DNA from 2 places in the Streptomyces sp. NPDC050448 genome. Region 2 is predicted to be linked to the other one. Evidence: riboswitches for the same ligand, from Rfam matches in the RefSeq annotation. Region 2 holds a riboswitch; the other holds the start of a gene.
What was found. A riboswitch is a leader RNA that binds a small molecule or an ion and turns the genes downstream of it on or off. The one in region 2 is predicted to bind guanidine.

Region 1 (11,052 bases), on a different contig from region 2:
GGCTTGTCGGGAAAGGCGCGGGCGTTTCGCTCCAGCCACCCGGGCACGCTGCCCGTGGCGCCGGCCAGGTGCTCCTCGGGCCGGTCCGCGGGCTGCCCGGTCGGCTCCTCCCCCGTGTCGGTCTGTCCGGCGGCCGGCCTCGTACGCCTCACCGGGCTCACCACCCCTCGGGCCGGTAGACGGCACACGCCGCGCTGGGTCCGGCGCCGACGGACACGAACAGGAACTGGTCGTAGTCGTCCCGGCGTACGCCGTCCATCGCCCCGAGGTAGCCGAGGACGGGCGCCGCGGTGTGCGGCTCTCCCCCACCCCCGGCCCCGGCAGTGGTCGCGGACGGGCCGATCACCAGGGTCCGGTCGAGGTCGACGCCGAACTCCCCCGCGTACTCGGTGACAGCACGCGCCGCGAGCTCGCTCAGCCGCGCCCGGTGGCCCGGCTCACGCCTGACGGTGATCGTGGTCCGCCCCTGCGTGCCCATGGTGCCGGTGTCGAGGTAGCCCTCGACACCTGTGGGCCGGTCTGCGGTGTAGTGGCGCACCGGCCCGAAGCCGGCGTCGGGGTCGGCGCTGCGCTCCAGCAGGAAGGCACCGGCCAGGTCCGCGTACGGGTAGCCGGTGTCGCGGTCCGCGTCGCCCCCCGGGTGGACGTCGGCCGCCGTGATCAGCAGGCGCTCGGTGCTTCCCGTCGCCAGCAGTGCCTGCCCCACCTGGACCGCGTTGAGCACGCCGCAGGCTCCGTTCATCAGGTCGAACGAGAAACCTGCGGCCGGCTCGGGGTCGGCGATGTAGTCGAGGTTGATGCCGATCTCCTTCTGCACCAAGGCCGCCATGGCCGGTTCGAAGGTGTTGTGCTCCCGGTAGACGCCGACGTTGACGAGCACGCCGATCGACGAGGCCGACACCCGCGCCCGGGCCAGGCAGCCTCGGGCGGCCCGGCCGGCGAGGTCCACGACGGATGCCGCGGCCTGGGCGGGAGCTCCCGGTGGGGCGGTGGGGACGGCCGGGGCCGGGACAGCGGTTTCGGCGGCGGTGATGACCATGCCCATGGCTCACACCCCCACGTTCGTGAGGGTCGCGGACAGGGCACCGGTGACCACGCCGGAGGCAGCCGGAACCAGCAGGAACCTGGCGCCGCGGCGGGCGGTCCCGGCCCTGAGGTGTTCGCACAACGTCAGGAAGTGCGACGTCGTGGCGGTATTTCCGTAGCGTTCCACCACGGAGAGGGAGGCAGGCATGGGGGTGCCGAATTCATCCTCGGCCATCTCGTTGGCGTAGTCGATGAAACGCGTGCCGACCTGATGCTGGATGACGTAGTCGAACTCCTCACCGGCGAACGACCGCCCGCTCTTGGCCAGAAGATCCCCGTGGAACCGCGGCCACAGCCTGAGCCGGTCGCGGTTGTGCATCTTCTTGTTGTCCGTGTAGAGGGCGATGCCCTGGGTGCGGTCGCTCGGCATGCCCATGCACAGGTGGGAGTACTCGGAGCAGGTCATCAGCTCGACGTAGTGAATGCGGTCGGCCGGATCGGTGGACACGTCCATGAGGACCGCGGCCGCCGAGTCCCCGACGGAGAGCGAGGCGAACTGCGGGTCGTAGGAATCCGTCATCTCCCGCGCAGCGGTCTGCGCGACGCGGGTGGCCTGCTCGCCGCTGACGACCAGGCCGCGCCGCACGGTACCGGAGCGGATCATCCGGTCGAGCAGCCAGACGCCGGTCATCATTCCGGCACAGGCGTTGGAGACGTCGAAATGGATGGCGGAGCGGGCGCCCAGCTCGCTCGCCAGCATTGCGGCGAAGGACGGCTCGAAGGTGAAGCGATCGCCCTGCTTGAAGCGGGTGATCGAGGCGGAGATGACGATGTCGAGGTCGGCCGCCCGGTAACGGGAGGACGCCAGCGCGTCTCGGGCGGCGGCCAGAGCCATCCCGAACGAGTCCTCACCGGCGGCCGGGTCGGGGTCGCACACGCGCCGCTCGGCGATCCCGGTGATCTTCTCGATGTCCACGTCGCCCAGCCCTGGGACCCGGGCGGCGAGTTGGGGGGTGGTCTGGACTGCTGCAGGGAGCCGGACGCCTAAGGAGGCTATCCGGCTGTATGCGGTCGTGCTCATGTGTGTCGCTCTCCGTGGCGATCCGCCCGTGGGCATGGGGGTGCCGGGGCGGTGGATGGCAGAGGGATGCAGGGTGCGTCCGGGAATGACGGACAGCGAAGTTACCGTAACGTACGGATACTTCACCGACTGCCCAGAGATCCACACATAGGGGAGATACGGTCGAATACCGGCCACCCGACCGTGCCGCGACACCGGGCAGGAGCAAGGCCTCCGCACCTTCCGACGGCGCACACGCGCTCGAAAACCTGTCCGGAAGCACCTGGTCCGCTCACTGGGACCACGGGGTGCCGACCGGCCCTCGGGCGGAGCCGCGGAACGCCTTCCCGGACACGGCCCTCAGAGATCGATCGAGCGGCGCTCGTCCGGAACGGCGAAACCCGTGCTGTCGTACGGGCTCATCAGGCCACCGTCCAGCCGTCGATTCGGACGTCCGGGGCGGCATCGCTGCGGCTGCAGTGCAGTATTGGTTACAAGGCTTGCGCGTTCTCCTCACGCGTAAGGGAGTTCGTGCACGGATCAAGGATGGTGACCGATGCTGGTCCGGGTTGACTGGCGCGCGATCACGGCGGGGGCCGTGCCGGGTGATCTGCTGAGATTCCGGCCTGAGCCGGCAGCACGGATATGGCCGGACGGGGACGGCGCGAGCTTCGCGACGGAGGTCGGAGTCCCGCACTCGGGAGGGCTTTTCCGGATTCTTGAGCATCTGGCGGACCGGGATCCGGCAAACCCGGACAGGGCCTTTGCCGAAGGGCTGGACCCCGAGCCGGTCGACACCTCGCACGGCAGACTGCAGCCGCTGGGGAAGCTCTATCAGGCGGACGTCTTCGTCAGTCTCGACGACGGGACGATCTGGGTCTCCGACCCGGACTCCGAGATCGAGTACGAGCTGATCCACCGGGATCTCTCCTCGCTCAGCTACCTCGTCTACAAGTTCGCCGTGGAGCGGCCCGGCCCGGAGGAGCGCCCGGATCCCCACGACTGGGCCGACGTGGAGGAGATCGTCCGCGAGGGCATGTCCCGATGGGATCCTCTGCCGTTCGAGAGCGGGGCGGAGTTCTGGGAGTTGTACCTCGACTCCTACCCCATGCTGTGAAGCGGTAGCGGACGGCCAAGGCGCGAGGCCAAGGACATGCCGCCGGGGCCACCACGTTCCTCCCGTCGGCGGGGGGCGAGGTCGCGCACGTCTACCTGGAAGCCGCCGTCGGAGTGCCCTTGTTCGTCCTGGCGGGCCGCCATCTGGAGGCACGCGCCCGGCACGGCACCGGTGAAACCCTGCGCTCCCTGGCGGCCCTGGCCGCCAAGGACGTGACCGTGCGGGAAGGCGGCAAGTCACTCCCGAGTCAGGCGCCCGCGGGCAGTCGAGGCGCTTGTGGGGGCGTCGTACGCCCTTCCATCCCAACACCTGTGCCGCCGGGTGCAGTTCTGCAGATCTGGGACTGCGTGCAGGGGCACGGTTCTGCTGTTGGGCCCTTCCGGGCGGATCCCTTCATCGTCAACCAGGAATGGCGCTTCGCATTCTGAACGGAGTTCCGTGAGAACGACGAGCAGACGAGCCGACGGGCCGCACACCCTCCGCGGATCTTCGCCGACTGCGGGCGCGGTGTACGGCTCGGTTTCGCCTTCCTCCCACCACGCGGTGCCACATCCATCCCGGCTGAGGAGGTCGTCTCGTGTGGTGCCGAAGGGACAGGAGTCAAGGTCGGTGGGTTCAGCTATTCAGCAGCGGGGAGTGCCGTGACGGGCGGCGTAGGGCGGTTCAGCCGCCAGACCACGTCGATCCCGCTGCCTGAGGGAGCTGCGGGCGGCGTTCCGGGTTCACGCAGGACTCCGGCGAAGCCCAACCGGCGAGGTATGGCGGCGCTGGAGGTGTTGGCCAGGTCGTGCGCGATTTCCAGGTACTCCACGTCCGGCAGGGCGAACATCTCGGTGACCATGGCCCCCACCGCTCTCGTGGCGATGCCCTGGCCAGTGGCGGCAGGGTGCAGCCAGTACCCCATGCGCCGGCCCCGAGGTTCGGCCCCGCGGTAGGTCTGGCACATCCCGATGAGAGTGCCGTCTTTGGCGATGGCGTAGTTGTACACGTCACCGCTTGCCCAGTTCGACTCGGCCTTCGCGAGGAAGTCCCGGGTGTTCCTCTCGCTGTGACGGGCGACCCACGGCTCCCAGGGGCGCAAGTGCTCCAGAGACTCCTCGATCAACTTGAATGCCGGAGCGAAATCGCTCTGCCCCCGCCAGCATCGCAGGACGAAGTCTCCGCACTCGATGATCTGCCTCGGTCGCTCCATGACGGCCATGATTGTTCGCGGAGCGACTCGCTGCAACGGGATACAGAAGAACCGGCGGGCCGTCCCCCTGGCAAGACCGCGGCACACTGGCCGCCCTCCCGGCGGTGTGCGGGAGCCGGGAACCCGGCTCGGCTGACGCAGGCCCGGTGGCGGACGCGGAGGACACCACGGCGTCGAAGGCCCCTCTTCGGCCTGCTCACACTGCCTCCTGGCCGTCAGACGTGTGATCTGGGCCGCGGCCCGCCCGGGAACGTATGATCAAGCGATGTCTGACATGACCGAAACTACGCCCGGCTGGCTGACCAGCGACGAGCTGGACATGGCCAGGGCACGGATGCCAATCCTGTACGTCGAGGCCGTTCCCGTACGCGTGGACGACACCGGCGAAGTCACCAGCATCGGACTGCTCCTGCGGATCGGCACGGACGGAACGATCAGCCGCACTCTGGTGTCCGGCCGCGTCATGCACCACGAACGGGTCCGTGACGCGCTGCTGCGCCACCTGGAGAAGGACCTGGGCCCGGTGGCCCTGCCCCGCGTCCCTGCCTCCCTGCAGCCCTTCACGGTCGCCGAGTACTTCCCCACGGCAGGCATAACCGCTTACCACGATCCTCGCCAGCACGCGGTGGCACTCGCCTACGTCGTGCCGGTGACGGGTGATTGCCGTCCCCGGCAGGACGCCCTGGACCTCGTCTGGTTCAGCCCGCAGGAAGCAGCCTCACCAGCCGTGCAGAGCGAGATGCCGGGCGGCCATGCAGTGCTGCTGAAGCAGGCCCTCGCGCATGTGGGCCACACGTACTGAAGTCGCCGCGCACTGCCCCCTTGACGGCCGCAGCAGACGCCGCGCACCCGATCCGCTGAAGCTGTGGCCGTCAAGTCCGGAGCCTCTGGATCGGTTACCGTGCGGGCATGTCGACGAGTTCGGCATGCCCGCACGGTGCGTGGCCGTTGTGCTCCGCGTACCGACTCACACCAGTTCGGGTTCCCGTTCGCCTCGCGGTTCCGGCACATGCACCGACGCGGCATTCCGTTCCCACTGCTTGGTGGTCCGTACGTAGCCGTAGGCCACTGAGGTCATCGCCAGGATGAGCAGCGGCCCGAAGACCCACGGGTACGTGGCCATCTCCAGCGACAGATAGCGGTACGACGCCAAGAGCGCAGCGAAGACCGCGGCACCGTAGACGACCAGCTGGATTCCCGACCGGTCCAAGCCGCGGTCGAGCGAGCGCAGCGCCGTCTCGATCGTGACGGTGAACACCACCCCGGCGATGATGTCCGCGCCGTAGTGGTAACCGAAGCCGAGCGTGGCGCCGAGCGTGGCGATCAGCCAGAACACGCCTGCGAATCGCAGAGCCCGCGGGCCCCTGCGGGAATGAATGAAGATCGCGGTAGCCCACGCCGTGTGCAGACTGGGCATGCAATTGCGCGGGGTGATCCCGTCGAAGAGCATCGGGTGCGGGGTACCGACCTGCGGCGGCGTGTCGGGCCACAGGTTGGCCATTGCCCACTGCCCCCCGTCACCACCGAAGGCGAAGATCGGTCCGACGACCGGGAAGAGCATGTAGATGCCCGGCCCGAGCAGGCCGATGACCAGAAAGGTGCGCACCAGGTGATGGCCCGGGAAGCGGCGCTCGACCGCCACGTTGCGCAGCTGGTACAGCGCGACGATGACCGCCATCACCGCCAGCTGGATGTAGACGAACTCAAGGACGCGGAAGCCGGCCGTGCCGGTGGCCTCGACGATCCGGCCCGCCACCCATGACGGGTTGCCCAGCGCGTGATCGGCGGTCGCCACGTACTGGTCGAGCACCATCGGGCGCGTCTTCGATGTGATCAGCAGCCAGGCGTAGCCGGTCTTGCGGCCGGCCACCAGCAGCAGGGCCAGACCGACGCCCTTCAGCAGCAGGGCACGGTCCTGGCCGGTGCGGCGCGTGACGGCGATGACGGCACAGGCCAAAGTGACCCACAACGCGCCGTTGCCGTACATCATCTCGGCGCCGACCGCCGACCGCACGAGCCAGAAGACGAGGTCGATGCCGATCGCGGCACCGACCGCGATGAACCGCTGCCGCCAGCTGAGCACCACCATCACCAACGCCATGCCGGCGTACAGCACCGTCCCCGAGCGGGGCGCGAAGATCACCTCTCGCGCCTGGCTGGTGACCGGTCCGGGCACTCCGTAACGGCGGGCGGCGAGCTCCAGTGCGACAAGGAACCCAAGGGCCAGCACACTCACCGCAGCCCACAGCACGACCCGTGGTTGACGCCACGCAGCGGACTTGATGCCGCCGCCTATCCTCGAAAACATTCGCGATATCGTAGATGCCACTTATTCAGCCGATATTCATATTTCCACTCGATCACTGTTAGATCGAACATAGTAGCGGAGCGGATGCGTTCCGCTGGTCACGGGTACCTCGAAGCTCACAGCGATCGGCTCACCTGGGGCAGCGGCCACGGCCACGCGGGTACGAAGTGCCGCGCCGCCCGCACGGCCCCGGATCGCGGCGTCCGTGTTGCTGCCCCACTCGACGAGGTTCGCACCCTCCCACCGGAAGGTGCCCGTGTCCTCGCCGGGCTCGCCCCTCAGGTGGTGGAAGTGCACGCGGGAGCCGTCGAAGGACGTGACGCCGGCGAAGCCCCGGCTGTCGGCGAAGTACGGACCGGCCTGCAGCCACACCACCTCGCGGTCTTCCACCAGGGGTCCGCCGTTCCGGCTGATGCCGCGCCGCAGCCACGCGCCCCGCTCGGGTACCGGGATGCCCGGCCCGCCCTCTGCCGGAAGGCTTCCGAGGACGCCCGCCGGCTCAGGCATCGACGGCGGTGTCGTCCACGGCCAGCAGTGAGAGCTCGATGTTCCCGCGGACTGCCTGGGAGTAGGGGCAGACCGCGTCCGCCCGGTGGAGCAGGGGCAGCAGGTCAGCCGCCTTCCACCCCGGCAGGGAGACCGTGAGGCAGACCGCGAGACCGTAGCCCGCGGGCGTGTCCGTGGTACCGAGCTGTACCTCGCACGCGACGCGCGCGGCCGAGGCATCCGCCCCGAACTCGGCTGCGACCTCGGCGAGCGCAGACGTGAAACAGGCGGCGAACCCGGCCGCGAACAACTGCTCGGGGTTGGTGGTACCGGGCACCTTCTTGCGCGGCGGAGCCAGACGGACGTCGAGGCGCCCGTCGCCGGTGACCACCGATCCGGTACGGCCCCCGCTGGCGTGTGCGATCGTCCGGTAGAGAGTGCGGGTCAGCGGCACGGTCATGTGGTCAGCCCATCTGTGCGACGAGGGAACGCCGCCCGGGGCCGGACAGCGCTACGGCGCCTGCCGGTGGGACGGCGCCTGGCGCGTCGTCGTGCGTAACCGGGTACGGCGCATCTCGTCCGGGGCCTCGGGACCGGGCCGCCGAACAATCTAGCAACGGGAGCGGCCCCGCCGGGCCGGTCCCCTGCGGTGACCCTCCTCACCCGTCCCCACCCACGAACGTCCCCGGCCGGCGCGCACCAGATGACGTCCAAAGACAGGCCCTGGCGGCGCTTCGTCATGTCCGGGGGCTTCCCTGCCGAGCGTTCGCCGACCGGCCGGGGCGGGAGAGGCTCCTGGAGATCGTCAGTGATCCATACGGACGGGCAACGCATGCTGCCGGAAGCGTTGTTGGCATCTCGGGCTGTCCGGTCCGATCACCTGATGTCCAAGGTGGCCAAGGGCCTGTCGGGGTTGTGCACGGCTCGGAGTGGGTGCGGTTCCGGTCCTCACTCGGGAGGAGTCTTCTCCGTAGCTGTGGCCCCGGGCCCGCAGGCTGCCGTCGGGGAACGCGGCGAGGGCCGTGGCCGACGGCCTGGTCCGGAACGACGGGCAACCCCTTGGAGGCATCGGCATCGGCATCGGCATCGGGTCGGCCCCGGACCGCACGACGCAGCAGCGGCTCGCACGGACCATCCTCCCGTCAATATGCAGATCGCTACCGGGAGATGAGCACCAGAGTTGCGCTGCTATGGTGCGCCGATGTCATCGATCAAACAGTTCCAAGTCACCTTCGACTGCGCAGAACCTGAGCGCCTCGCTCGCTTTTGGTGCGAGGTGTTGGGGTACGTCATATCGCCGCCACCGAAGGGGTTCGCCAATTGGGACGATTTCGACCGCTCCCGGTCTCCTGAGGATCGGGGTTCATGGTTCGCCTGCGGTGATCCCTCAGGCGTGGGCCCGCGACTGTTCTTTCAGCGCGTTCCCGAAGGCAAGGCCGCCAAGAATCGGCTGCATCTTGACGTGAGGGTCGGCACCGGGCTCGTGGGTGAAGAGCGCCTCGCCACGCTCGAAGCCGAATGCACACGACTGGTCGCGCTCGGCGCGGTACGCGTGCGACTCCTGTATGACGGCAACGATTCGTGCATCGTGATGCAGGACATCGAGGGCAACGAGTTCTGTATCGACTGAGCGCCTTCCGAGCCGAGCGGCACCCCACCCCAAGTGCGGGCGTAAAGGATGAGCACGCGCTCGGCCTTGGGGCGGAACCGTGGGTCAGGTGATGAAGATCCAGGAGCGGTGCTGCCAGGGCTTGATCGCCTCCTCGCGAAGCCAGTGGCGCACGGTGGAGGGGCGGCCGGCCTGCGCGACACGCCGCGCAGGCACAGCGGCCGGATGCCTGGGACAACTGCGAAGAGGATTGCCGATGGCTGGAGCCCGGACCCTCCGTGGGGGGAGGAAGCCGACGCCGGAGTCGCTCTCAGGCGTGAGTGGTCGTCGATCTGAGCGCGGATGTGGGCACCAGGCATTCCGCTGTGGGTCGACGAGAACAAGTTGCGGGACGCAGGGTCCCGCCGCGGACACTGGCCTGCACAGCCTTCACGGTCGCGGCCTGGCCTTGATCCAAAGGCCCGGAATGCCGGGAGCAGACAATCCCTGTGCTCGCACATAGTGGACGAGCCACCCCCCGGGAGGAGGCTCAGGCCGTGCCCGGTCAGCAGGACGCAGGCGGGATGCTCTGGTCGTACTGGAAGACGTTGTGCGGGTCGTACTTCGCCTTGATCTTGCGCAGGCGGTCGAAGTTGTCCCTCCAGTAGGCGGTCTCCCAGTCCTGCATGCCGACGTTCGGCACGTTGACGTAGGCGCCATCCACGTAGGGGCGCATGGCCTGGCTGAACTCTGCGATCCAAGCCTGGGCCTGCGGGGTGAGCGGGTCGCAGATGCCCGGCTGGTCGGAGCGGGTCCCCCAGCCGGCACCAGGCTCGGAGTAGAAGAGTGCGTCACGGTGCGGAAACGCCGTGCCGCCGCGGGGGCTCCTTCTGACCGCCCCGCCGAACGCCTGAGTGAAGAAGTTGCTGTCGTCCGTGGGCGCGTCCCGCATGAACGAGGAGATCACGTCGATCGCCTCGCCCGGGAACGGCTTCCTGGCGAACTGCGAGTAGAACTTCCAGTTCGCGGGTTCGTTCTCGGTCGGAATCTGGAATCCCGCATACACCTCGCCCCAGTTGCCTACCTGCACCGACACCTGGGGAGTGCCGACCGACAGGATCGGGGCCAGGAGCCTGTTGGCCTCCGCGGGTGTTCCCTCCGCGAGGACCGCGAACAGCAAGGTCTGGTTGCGGTGAATCTCGAGCTGCGTGCCCAGGCGGTCATCAGCGTCCAGCGCGGTGCGCTGCCAGGCGTCGAAGACCCTACGCAGGTCGCCAATGCCGTCCCACGTGGCCTGCACATATGTGACGCTCTTCAGCGGGGACACTTTGTAGGTGAGTGAGGTGACGATCCCGAAGTTGCCGTTGCCCGCGCCACGCAGCGCCCACAACAGGTCCGAGTTGTGGTTCAGATCCGCCTTGATCACCTTGGCGCACTCGCCGCCCTCGGCGACGACGACCTCGGCGCCGATCAGGCTGTCGCAGGCCATCCCAAGCCAGCGGGTCAGGAAGCCGAAGCCGCCGCCGAGCGTCGCGCCGGACAGGCCAACCGTGCCTTCGGTACCCGTCGTCACCGCGAAGTTCCGCTTCGCGAGCGTGGTCACCGCTTCCAGCTGGCTGAGTCCGGCGCCGACCGTCGCGATACGAGCAGCGCTGTCCAGGTGGACCGACTTCAACTCGCTGATGTCGATCACGAGTCCGCTGTCGACGTTCGACCAGCCCTCAAGGCTGTGGCGGCCGCTCCGAATCCGTAGCGCGACGTCGTTCTGCCGCGCCCACGTCAGGGCGTTGACCACGTCCTGGGTGTTCTGAGCGAAGACGATGACCAGCGGATAGTGAGAGAAGAGCTGGTCCCAGCCGAGGCGCGCGTCCGTGTACCCGGGGTCGTGGGGGCGGACGATGCGGCCGGTCAGCTTCGCCTCCGGGCAATGCGCCCCGTGCGCCTCGCTCACAGGAGTCTCCGTCACGGCAATCGCATCTGCGGCCGCGACGCCCGGCACGACGACCGCGCCAACACCGGCGACCGCAGAAGTCTTGAGCAATCGGCGACGGGAAAAGTTGTTCATGGTCCGTGTCCTCTCGACCACCCGCGGGTGCGAGTCAGTCCTTTCTGGGGCATTTAGGCGAAGTGGACGGTAGCAAGGGCGACCACGGGGCACCGTGTCGACACGCTCACCACCACGGCCAAGGCGCCTAACGCCGTAGCTCCCGCCTCGTGCGCCGGCCTTGCCCGGACCGAAAGCGATTGCGCGAGCGGTGCGTTCCTCGCGCCATGC
Region 2 (11,052 bases):
TACCCGCGGTCCTTGGGGAAGGCCGCCGGGGTGAGCCAGCCCGTGGCGAAGCCGTCGATGCCGGCCGCGGACTGGGCGAGAGCCGTACGGAAGCCGCGGCGCCGGGCGTCGGCCTGGAGGCGGACCGCGAACTGACGAATGGTTTCTTCGCCCTCGTTCCACGGCGGGGCGGAGAAGACGTCGGCATAGGCGTCGACCAGTTCGTCCGCGAGGTCGAGGACGGCCTGTCCGTAGCAGATCACGATGTCCGAGCTCCTCTTTTTCCCGTTTGGGATGGGAGAGTCAATTTATGCCGGTCCGGTTCCTGCAGCGCGTATCGCACGGATCCGGCGAGTGTGCGACAAATCCCTCCCCATGCTCCGTGTCGGGGGGACCCGCGGCGCGTTGAGCAGCCCGTGGACAGACTGCTTCGGGCGGCCGGCCGGTGCGTGCTCGCCTTCCTTCTCGTCCTGGGCGTGGTGGCGCTGCTGCCGCGCGCCGTGCAGGACGCCGTACCGGACGGCGTGATCGGCGGGGCCGTGCTCGTCCTGGGGGCGCTGGGCGCCCGCCGGGTGGTCAAGCCCCCGCGTTAGCCTCGTAGTACTCGCAGTAGTAGTACGAGCGAGATCAGCCAGATCAGACGACTTGAGGAGTTGGGCATGGCGCGCGTACCGAGTTCCGCAGTGGCGGCCGCCGGACTGGTCGGCGGGTACGCCGTCGCCCGGTGGACGAAGAAGCGCCCGCTGGGCGGTGTCGTGCTCGGGGCCGCCGGTCTGGCCGCCGGGCGGGAATGGCACCGGCGCGGCGGCGCCCCCGCGGCGGCAGGGCTCGGGGCGCTGTACCTCGCCGGCTTCGCGGGCGCGCACCCGCTGGCCAAGAAGGTCGGGGCGTGGCCCGCCGTCCTCGGGGCCGCCACCGTCGTGGCGGCCGCGTCCTGGGCCGTCGCCGACCGCGGCTGAACCGTGCCGGGGCGGCCCGGCCACGGCGCGGCCACGGCGCGGCCACGGCGCGGCCACGGCGCGGCCACGGCGCACCGGCCTGCGCGCAGGCCTGCGCGCCGAGCCCGCGTGCGGCCGGACCGGCCCGCGCGGCGATTCGGCTTACGCGCCGGACCGGCCTACGCGCCGATCCGCTTACGCGCCGGACCGGCCTACGCGCCGGACCGGCCTACGCGCCGAACGCCTGCGACACCACGTAGATCAGCAGCCCGGCCAGGGCGCCGACCACCGTGCCGTTGATGCGGATGAACTGCAGGTCCCGGCCGATGTGGGCCTCGATCTTCCGCGACGTGTGCTCGGCGTCCCACCCGGCCACGGTGTCCGTGATCAGCGAGGTGATCTCGGCCCGGTAGTTGGTCACCACATACACCACCGCGCCCTCGATCCAGCCCTCCACCTTGTCCTGGAGCCGGCCGTCCGTGGCCAGCCGCGCCCCCAGCGACAGCAGCGAGGACCGGAGCCGCAGCCGCAGCTCGCTCCGCTCGTCCTCCGCCGCCGAGATGATCATCGACCGGATCGCGGTCCAGGCGGAGGCGATCACCTCCTGGACCTCCCCGCGCTGCAGGATCTCGGACTTCAGGCGCTCCACCCGGGCCCGGGTTTCCGTGTCCGACTGCAGGTCGGCCGCGAAGTCCGTCAGGAACCGGTCCACCGCCCCGCGCGCCGGGTGCTCCGGCATGTCCCGCATCTCCGTCAGGAAGCGGAGCAGCTCCTTGTACACGCGCTCGCCGACCTTGCGGTCCACGAACCGCGGGGTCCAGCCGGGCGCGCCGCCCTGGACCGCGCCCATCACCGACTCCCCGTGCGTCACCAGCCAGTCGTGGGCCTTGCCGCAGACGAGGTCGACGACGCGGCGGTGCCCGCCGTCCGCGACGACCTTCTCCAGGGTCTTGCCGATCCCGGGCGCGATCTCGGCGCTCTCGGCCCGCCGGGTGATGGCCTCCCCCACGACGGCCTGCACATCGGAATCGCGCAGTACGGTCAGGGCTCCGCGCAGCGCGGTGGCCAGCTCGGCCGTGACCCGGTCGGCGTGCGCGGGCTCGGCCAGCCAGGATCCGAGCCGGGCGCCGATGCCGAGGGCGTGGAGGCGGGTGCGGACCACGTCCGGGGAGAGGAAATTCTCGCCGACGAACTCCCCGAGGGAGACACCGAGCTGGTCCTTCTTGGTCGGGATGATCGCGGTGTGCGGGATGGGCAGGCCGAGCGGGTGCCGGAACAGCGCGGTGACGGCGAACCAGTCGGCGAGCGCGCCGACCATGCCGGCCTCGGCGGCGGCCCGGACGTAGCCGGCCCAGCCGGCGCCGGAGTGCTCCGCCCAGGTGGTCAGTACGTAGACCAGCGCGACCAGGACCAGCAGGCCGGTCGCGGTGGTCTTCATGCGGCGGACGCCGCGGCGGCGCTCCTCGTCGGCCTCGCTGAACGCGAAGCCGCCGGTGCCTGCGCCTGCGCCTGCGCCTGTGCCTGTGCCTGTGCCTGTGCCAGTGCCAGTGGCGGTGGTGCGGTTGTCCACGTGCTCCTACCTTCCCCCGGGCGCCGGTTTTGTCTGCATAGCATCCGACTCCCCGGAAGCCCGAGGAGTTCCCGGCACGCCGATTCGCCGGCCGCCGAGGAGTACGAAGACCCGGGCCCGGCGGCCCGGACCGCCCGACCACGCTCGGCCGGGCCCCGCGCACCGGCCGAGGGCTTCGGCCGAGCCCCGGCCGGGGGTCGCGCAGTGCCCGGCCGTGGCTCCGTGCCGGCTCCGGCCCGGCCGCGAGACCGACGGTGATCGCCGCCCGGGACCTGCCGCGCCCGGAGGCCGCAGCGGGCCGGCCGGCCCCGGCCCCACGGCCTGGTCAAGCTCCGGCCGAACCGCGGACACCGGCCGGGGCTCCGGACGGGGCTCCCGCCGGGGCTCCGGCCAGGGCACCCGCCGGGGCTCCGGACGGGGCTCCGGCCAGAGCTCCCGCCGGGGCTCCGGCCAGGGATCCCGCCGGGGCTCCCGCCGGGGCTCCGGCCGGGCCCGGCGGGCCGGGCGGTCCCGGCGGCCAGGCCGTCGAGCTCGGCCGGGGGGCGTGCAGGGCCCGGACGGGGCTTCGTGCCGGCTCCAGCCCGCCATGGCACCCGCCCCGCTACAGCTCCTTGCGGAGGTTCGGGCCGCCGTTGAGGGGTTTGCGGGTCTTCGGGGGTTTGATCTTGACCTCGATGCCGCCCCAGAAGGCGAAGCCCGTCACGACCACCCGCGGGGCGCCCGGTGCGACCGGGCCCGGGGTGTCGCGCTGGTCGAAGGCGCCCATGAAGCCGAAGCCCCGGACGTCGACGTCCACGCCCGGCGGGACGGTGATCTGGATCCCGCCCATGATCGCGACGCAGTTGATGACCACCTCCCGCTCCGCGAAGTTCGCCTCGCGCAGGTCGAGCTCGCCGCCGCCCCAGAACGCCACCGCGTCCAGGCGGGCGGGCACCGTCCAGTTGCCCTTGCGCTGGAACGACGACATGACCGCGACGGCCGGCGATGCTGCCGCGGGCAGGCCGTCACCCCCGACCCTGGACGGCCACGAACGGTCCGCCGGGGTCACGGCGGGCCCCGGGGCCGACGCCGCAACCGCCATCGGGGCCCCGCCCGGCGCCGGCAAGTCGCGGGTCAGCGGTTCCAGTTCCGCGTACGTCTTCGACGTGTACGCGGCCTCCAGCCGCTCCTCGAACTCCTCCATGTCGATCCGGCCCTCGGCGACGGCGTCCCGCAGACGCTCCGCCACCCGCTCGCGGTCGGCATCCGACGCCCTCAGCTCCGGCAACGGCTTCTCCGGCCGCTCGTCAGTCATGGGGAACAGACTATGCAGCCACGCAAGGGAGTTGTATGGCCCCAGCCCCGGCCCGGACCCCAGCTCATCCCTGATCTATCCCTGGTCCCGGGCCCTGGTCCCGAGCCCTGATCCCAGACCCTGGTCCCGGGCCGTGGTTCCGAGCCGTGGTCCCGAGCTCTGCTCCCAGGCTCTGGTTCCGAGCCGTGGTCCCGAGCCCTGATCCCAGACCCTGATCCCGAGCCCCGGTCCCAGGCCGTGGTTCCGGGCCCTGATCCCGAGCCCTGATCCCGAGCCGTGGTCCCGAGCCCTGGCCCGGCCTCGGTCCCCGACCCTAGCCAGGCCCTGGCCCTGGCCCTGGCCCTGGCCCGCTCATGACACCCCGGGCCCCGGACCAGGCCCAGCCCCGCACCGCCCCGGCCCCGGGCCCGCCTCAGCCCCGCCCCGCGTACATCCGCGCGATCACGTCCTCGATGTCCGGCTCCCGCACCGACAGGTCCAGCAGCGGATACCGTGCCGCCACCTCCGCCACCAGCGGCGCCGCCGAGGCCCCCGCCGGGAACGCCAGCCACTGCCGCGGCCCGTCCACCTTCACCACCCGCGCCCCCGCCACGCTGATCTCCGGAAGCTCCCGCTCCAGGTCCACCACCAGCGTCCGCTCGCTCTCCCCCATCGAGTGCAGACCGCCCAGCGCCCCGTCGTACATCAGCCGCCCGTGGTCGATCACCATCACCCGCTCGCACAGCTGCTCGATGTCCTGCAGGTCATGGGTCGTGAGCAGCACGGTCGTGCCGAGCTCCGCGTTCAGCTGCCGCAGGAAGCCCCGTACCCTCGCCTTGCTCACCACGTCGAGCCCGATCGTCGGCTCGTCCAGGTACAGCACGTCCGGATCGTGCAGCAGCGCCGCCGCGATGTCCCCGCGCATCCGCTGGCCCAGCGACAGCTGCCGTACCGGTACGTCGAGCAGCTCGGCCAGGTCGAGGCGGTCCACGCAGCGCTCCAGGTTCTCCTTGAACCTCGCCTCCGGGATCCGGTACATCCGCCGCATCAGCCCGTACGAGTCCTTCAGCGGCAGGTCCCACCACAGCGTGGTCCGCTGCCCGAACACCACCCCGATCCGGTGCGCCAGCCGCATCCGCTCCCGCGCCGGGTCGATGCCCGCGACCCGCAGCCGGCCGCCGCTCGGGGTGAGGATGCCGGTCAGCATCTTGATCGTGGTCGACTTCCCGGCGCCGTTGGGCCCGATGTAGCCGACCACCTCCCCCCGCGCCACCTCGAAGCTGATCCCGTCCACGGCTCTGACCTGCCGTTTCTCCCGGCGCATCGGGCTCACCCGGCGCCGTACGTCGAAGACCTTCTCGACCTCGTCCAGCTCGATCAGCACATCCGTGCCCGCCACCACTCAGCTCCCTGTGCTCCGGTACGAACGAAGACCCGCGCGCCACGCCAGCGACGCGGGCAGAAACACCACGAAGGCCACCAGCGGGCTCAGGAACGCCACCCACCCCGGCAGCCCCAGCGGGTCGGGCCGCCCCAGTACGTAGAGGGCGGGCAGCCAGTTGACGAAGGCCAGCGGCACGATGAACGTGACCCCGCGCAGCAGGTCCTTCGCGAACACCGTCGGCGGGTACTGGAGCATCGTGTTGCCGCCGTACGTGAAGGAGTTCTGCACCTCCGCCGCGTCCCCGGCGACGAACTGGAACGCCGCCCCGGCCACCATCACCGCCCCGAAGATCGCTGCCCCGGCCACGATCATCACGGGTACCAGGAGCACCTTCCCGGCGGTCCAGTCCACGTCCAGCGCCGAGACCGCCCAGACCAGCACCGCCAGGCCCTGCCCGGTCCGCCCCACCCGGCGCAGCGCGAAGCGGTCCGCCGCGACCTGCGCGAGCACCGGGACCGGGCGCACCAGCATGGTGTCGAGCGAGCCGTCGCGGATCCGGACGCCGATCCGGTCCGTATTGCCGAGGAGCAGGTCCGCGAGCCCCAGGGAGGCCGAGGAGGAGCCGTACAGCAGGGCGATCTCGGGCAGCGTGAAGCCGCCGAGCACGTCCACGTGCGAGAACATGATCCAGATCGCGACGAAGTCGAGGAGCTGGATCGCCGCGTTCCCGAAGGCGGACAGGAAGAACGACGTCCGGTACGTCATCGTCGACCGGACCCACATCGCCACGATCAGCCCGTAGCCGCGCAGCCCCTCCGCCGCGCGGTTCCGCTTCGGCACGTCGAGCGGCAGGGCGCGCCACCGCGGCGCTGAACCCGCCGCACCCACCGCCCCCACCACGTCCGCCGCCTCAGCCGCTCCCACCGCCGCCACCGCATCCGGCGCCTCAGCCACCCTGGACCACCACCTTCCGCGTAGCCGCCGACTGCAACAGCCGCCCCAGGCCCAGCAGTACGAGCGCCCAGCCCGCCTGGAAGCCCAGCGCCCGCACCGCACCCCCGGCGCCGGCGTGCTCGCCCAGCAGCACGTCCAGCGGCACCTGGAGCATCGCCGCCCACGGCAGGACGCGGACGAACTCGCCGAAGCCGCCCGGGAACACCGTCAGCGGCAGCAGCATCCCGGAGAAGAAGATCGTGACGACGACGGCCATCATGTTGATCCCGGCCCCGTCCATCAGCCAGAACGCGGCCAGCCCCAGCAGGTACCGGATCCCGAAGCTGACGAGCAGCGCGAGGAGTACGGACGCCAGGAACAGCAGCCAGCGCACCGGGTCGGCGGGCAACGCCAGTTGGAACGCCAGCGCCCCCGCGAGCAACGGCACCACCCCGCGCCCGAGCAACTGGAAGCCCGCGCGCCCCAGATCGGCCGCGAGCCACCACATCTGGAGATCGGCCGGCCGGTACAGGTCGACGGCGATGTCACCCGTACGGATGCGCTCCTGCATCTCGTCCTGGAAGCCGCCGCCGATGAACGCGCCCGCGGCGAGCAGCGACTGGCTCACCCAGACGAAGGTCAGTGCCTGCGCCTGGTCGTAGCCGCCCAGTCCGGGCCGCTCGTCCCACAACGCGACGTACGTGTACGCGAGGATGAAGCCGAAGACGGTGTTGGTGAACACCCCTGCCGCCGTCGCCGTCCCGTACGTGGCGTAGCGCCGGAACCCGCCGGCCGCGACGGCCGGATAGAGCCACACTCTGCGAGCCGTTCCCTGGCGCACCGTATCCCTCCGTTTTCCCCGGTCGTTCCTAGGTCGGCCAAAGCGCGCGAGCTTAGTGCGGAGGGGCGATCCACGCGACCGGTTTACGCCCGTCCAGCGCGGAACGGGCGGTCATCGGGTAGACAGCACGGAGCACAGATGTGGATATTTCGTACGGCGTCGAGGAGTCCTGGCGATGAGCGACCAGTCACCACCACCGGGCTGGAGCCCTCGTGACCCGGACACCCCCGCAGAACCTCCCGCGCAGCCGCCGGCCGCACCCCGCAGCAACAAGGGCGACACGGGCAACAAGAACGGGAGGAACGGGAGGGGCGGGAAGAACGGGAAGAGCGAGAGGCAGGCACACGCAGCCGCCAAGAAGGCCGAGCGGAAACGGAAGCGGACCGGCTGGCGCCGCTTCGTCCCCACCTGGCGCATGGTCCTCGGCGTGGTCCTGCTGATCGCCCTGCTGATCGTCGGCGCCCTCGTCGCCGGCTACCTCCTGGTCGACATCCCGCCCGCCAACTCCGCCGCGACCGCCCAGTCCAACGTCTACCTCTACGCCGACGGCTCCCAGCTCGCCCGCGACGGCGAGGTCAACCGCGTCAACGTCCCGCTCTCGCAGATCCCCCGCACGGTCCAGGAATCCGTACTGGCCGCCGAGGACCGGGACTTCTACTCCGAACGGGCGGTCGACCCCAAGGCGATGCTCCGCGCCGCCTGGAACACGGCGACCGGCAAGGGCACCCAGTCCGGCTCGACCATCACCCAGCAGTACGTCAAGAACTACTACCTGGGCCAGGAACAGACGATCAAGCGCAAGGTCAAGGAGTTCTTCATCGCGATCAAACTCGGCCGCGAGAAATCGAAGGACTACATCCTCGAGGGCTACCTCAACACCAGCTACTTCGGCCGCAACGCCTACGGCATCCAGGCCGCCGCCCAGGCCTACTACGGCAAGGACATCGGCAAACTCACCACCGCCGAGGGCGCGTACCTCGCCACCCTCCTCAACTCCCCCAGCGCCTTCGACGTCGTCGCCCACCCCCAGAGCCGCGACCGCGCAGTCGCCCGCTGGAACTACGTACTCGACGGCATGGTCAAGAAGCAGTGGCTGCCGGCGGCCGAGCGGACCACGACACGGTTCCCCGAACCCGGCAAGGTCCGCCCGGCCGCCGGCCTCTCCGGCCAGCGCGGCTACCTCGTCGAAGCCGTCAAGGACTACATCGTCGAGCACAAGATCCTCGACGAGAAGACCCTCGCCGAGGGCGGCTACCGCATCACCACCACCATCGACAGACGCCGCGAGAACGCCTTCGTCGACGCCGTCGACGAGAAGATGGCGAGCAAGCTCGACCCCGAGACGAACAAGGCGGACCGCTTCGTACGGGCCGGCGGGGTCTCCATCGACCCCGCCACCGGCAAGGTCGTCGCCATGTACGGCGGCTTCGACTACACCAAGCAGTACGTCAACAACGCGACCCGGCACGACTACCAGGTAGCCTCCACCTTCAAGCCGTTCGTGTTCGCCTCCGCCGTCGAGAACGACTCCCGCACCCAGGACGGCCGCCTGATCACCCCCAACACCCTCTACAACGGCGACAACAAGCGCCGCGTGGTCGGCAGCCGGACCCCCTACGCCCCCGAGAACGAGGGCCAGCTGTCGTACGGGAACATCACCGTCACCACCGCCACCGACCTCTCCGTCAACACGGTCTTCGCCCAGATGGTCGTCGACGTCGGCACCGTCAAGGTCAAGAAGACCGCCATCGACCTCGGCATCCCCGAGGGCACCCCGAACTTCGTCGCGAGCCCCGCGATGGCCCTCGGCACCATGCAGGCCAGCGTCCTGGACATGACCCAGGCCTACGCGACCCTCGCCGACCACGGCCGCTACACCCCGTACACCCTCCTCGAGAAGATCACCAAGGGCAGCGACAGCATCCGCCTGCCCGACCGCACCCCGAAACAGGCCGTCAGCCGCGAAGCCGCCGACACCACCACGTCCATGCTGGTCAGCGTCGTCGACAACGGCACCGGCACGGCCGCCCTCGCCGCCGGGCACCCGGCCGCCGGAAAGACGGGCACAGCCGAACTGGACCGCTCCGCCTGGTTCGCGGCGTACACCCCGGACCTGGTCACGGTCGTCTCGATGATGGGCCAGGACCCCGACACGGGCTCCCTGGAATCCCTGTACGGGGCGCTCGGCGAAGCCCGGATCGGGGGCGGCGGCTACCCGGCCCGGATCTGGGCGCAGTACACGAAGACGGCCCTGGAGGGCAGCGACCCCCTGGACTTCGACCTCGAACTCCAGCCGGGCGCGGCCCCGTCCCCGCCGCCGTTCATCCCGAGCACCCCGGAGCCGACGCCGGACGCGAGCGCCCCGGAACCCCCGGCACCGCCGAGGCGGCCGAACCGCCCGAACCGGCCGACGCCGCCGAACGGCGGCCAGGACCAGGGCGGCCGGAACCAGGGGCAGAACACCGGGGGCCAGACCACGGAGGGCGACACCACGGGAGGCCAGAGCGACGAGGGCACCACCACCGGGACGACCACCACCGGGACGACCACGGGCACCACGGCCGGCACCACGGCCGGCACCCTGGGCGGCGTCATCGGCGGCCGCCCGCGCAGCCGCCCCCCGTCGCAATACCTGGAATAGCGGGAGCCCGTAAGGGGAGATCAGTGACCCGAGGTCGCCTTCAGCCCCACCACGGCGACCAGCAGCAGGCAGATGAAGAAGATCCGGGCGGCGGTGACGGGCTCACCCAGCACCGCCATACCCAGCACCGCGGCCCCGGCCGCACCGATGCCCACCCATACGCCGTACGCGGTACCGATGGGCAGGGTCTTGGCGGCGTACGAGAGCAGCACCATGCTGGCGACGATCCCGGCACCGGTGAACACACTGGGCCACAGCCGGGTGAAGCCCTCCGTGAACTTCATACCGATCGACCAGCCGACCTCGAGCAGACCGGCGACGAGAAGCAGGACCCAGGCCATGACAGGCACCTCCGGCAACGAGAGCGAACGGGGTGCGTCGTCTTGTCGTCCAGCCACGGCCACCCGGTACGGCGCGTCTCGTCGGGGTTCCCCGCCACCGTAGCAAAGCCCACGACAAAGGCCGGTGACGCCCGTCACCGGCCCCTTCCCCTACGGGGGACGATCAGAGGGATCTACAGGTACAGCCCGGTGGAGTCCTTGGACCCCTCCAGCCGCTCCGCGGCCACGGCGTGCAGATCCCGCTCGCGCATCAGCACGTACGTCGCACCCCGCACCTCGACCTCGGCCCGGTCCTCAGGGTCGTACAGCACCCGGTCGCCCGGCTCCACACTGCGTACGTTCTGCCCGACCGCGACCACCTCGGCCCAGGCCAGCCGCTTGCCCACGGCAGCGGTCGCCGGAATCAGGATGCCGCCGCCCGAACGCCGCTCGCCCTCCGGCAAGTCGGACTTCACGAGCACCCGGTCGTGCAGCATGCGGATGGGCAGCTTGTCGTGGGTGGTGGTGTTGGTGTTGTCGCTCACGTCACGAACCTACCCGTCCGCGCCCGGTCCGCGCGCCGCAGGGTCATCAGCGCTTGCGCCGCGCCGACGCGACGAGCAGACCGATCACACCCGCCGCGACCAGCGCGACGGGCGCGATCCGGTCGAAGCGCGGAGTACCGTCCTCGTAGCGCAGGCCGTCCCGCACATCCGTCAGGAGGCGGTTCACGGCGGCGACGGCACGCCCGGCGGTGTGGTCCACCGTCGAGGCGACCCGGGCCTTCGCGTCCCCGATGATCGTCGTCGGGTGCAGGCGCACGCCGATCTCGTCGAGCGTCTCGGCGAGCTCCTCGCGGCGGCGGACGATGTCCGCCTCGATCTGTGCGGGGGTCCTGGCTTCCGGCACCGCGCTGCCTCCGTCGTCGTCATGGTCGGTCGTGCTCGGTCGTGGGGGGCGTAGCCCACCATGAACAGTCTGTCAGCTTAGTCTCGGACCGTACCGATCCCCTCCCGAGGAGACTGTTGACATGAGTGAGCGACTCCAGCCGGGCGACACCGCCCCCGCCTTCACCCTGCCCGACGCGGACGGCAACGAGGTCTCGCTCGCCGACCACAAGGGCCGCAAGGTGATCGTGTACTTCTACCCCGCGGCGCTGACGCCGGGCTGCAC

Region 1: linked by a shared signal. The riboswitch ahead of AB0I68_RS37965 (Ohr family peroxiredoxin) and the one ahead of AB0I68_RS09925 (multidrug efflux SMR transporter) in region 2 are both predicted to bind guanidine.

Annotation. Positions count from the first base shown of each region.
Region 1 covers NZ_JBFAJR010000074.1:1,788-12,839, reverse strand. Annotated here, with positions in the region: partial or broken gene AB0I68_RS38010 (AMP-binding protein) at 1-152, opposite strand, end outside; gene AB0I68_RS38005 (hypothetical protein) at 158-1,045, opposite strand; gene AB0I68_RS38000 (3-oxoacyl-[acyl-carrier-protein] synthase III C-terminal domain-containing protein) at 1,049-2,107, opposite strand; gene AB0I68_RS37995 (SUKH-4 family immunity protein) at 2,643-3,203, shown strand; partial or broken gene AB0I68_RS37990 (heavy metal translocating P-type ATPase) at 3,257-3,433, shown strand; gene AB0I68_RS37985 (GNAT family N-acetyltransferase) at 3,823-4,395, opposite strand; gene AB0I68_RS37980 (NUDIX hydrolase family protein) at 4,661-5,197, shown strand; gene AB0I68_RS37975 (phosphatase PAP2 family protein) at 5,363-6,703, opposite strand; gene AB0I68_RS37970 (hypothetical protein) at 6,740-7,210, opposite strand; gene AB0I68_RS37965 (Ohr family peroxiredoxin) at 7,203-7,649, opposite strand; guanidine-III (ykkC-III) riboswitch at 7,730-7,792, opposite strand; gene AB0I68_RS37960 (VOC family protein) at 8,391-8,819, shown strand; gene AB0I68_RS37955 (FAD-binding oxidoreductase) at 9,343-10,863, opposite strand.
Region 2 covers NZ_JBFAJR010000005.1:320,960-332,011, forward strand. Annotated here, with positions in the region: gene AB0I68_RS09880 (GNAT family N-acetyltransferase) at 1-242, opposite strand, end outside; gene AB0I68_RS09885 (hypothetical protein) at 396-572, shown strand; gene AB0I68_RS09890 (hypothetical protein) at 639-938, shown strand; gene AB0I68_RS09895 (DUF445 domain-containing protein) at 1,147-2,487, opposite strand; gene AB0I68_RS09900 (DUF1707 domain-containing protein) at 3,089-3,781, opposite strand; gene AB0I68_RS09905 (ATP-binding cassette domain-containing protein) at 4,194-5,159, opposite strand; gene AB0I68_RS09910 (ABC transporter permease) at 5,163-5,927, opposite strand; gene AB0I68_RS09915 (ABC-2 family transporter protein) at 6,091-6,894, opposite strand; gene AB0I68_RS09920 (transglycosylase domain-containing protein) at 7,334-9,559, shown strand; gene AB0I68_RS09925 (multidrug efflux SMR transporter) at 9,580-9,900, opposite strand; guanidine-III (ykkC-III) riboswitch at 9,932-10,013, opposite strand; gene AB0I68_RS09930 (co-chaperone GroES) at 10,074-10,376, opposite strand; gene AB0I68_RS09935 (DUF3618 domain-containing protein) at 10,471-10,788, opposite strand; gene bcp (thioredoxin-dependent thiol peroxidase) at 10,910-11,052, shown strand, end outside.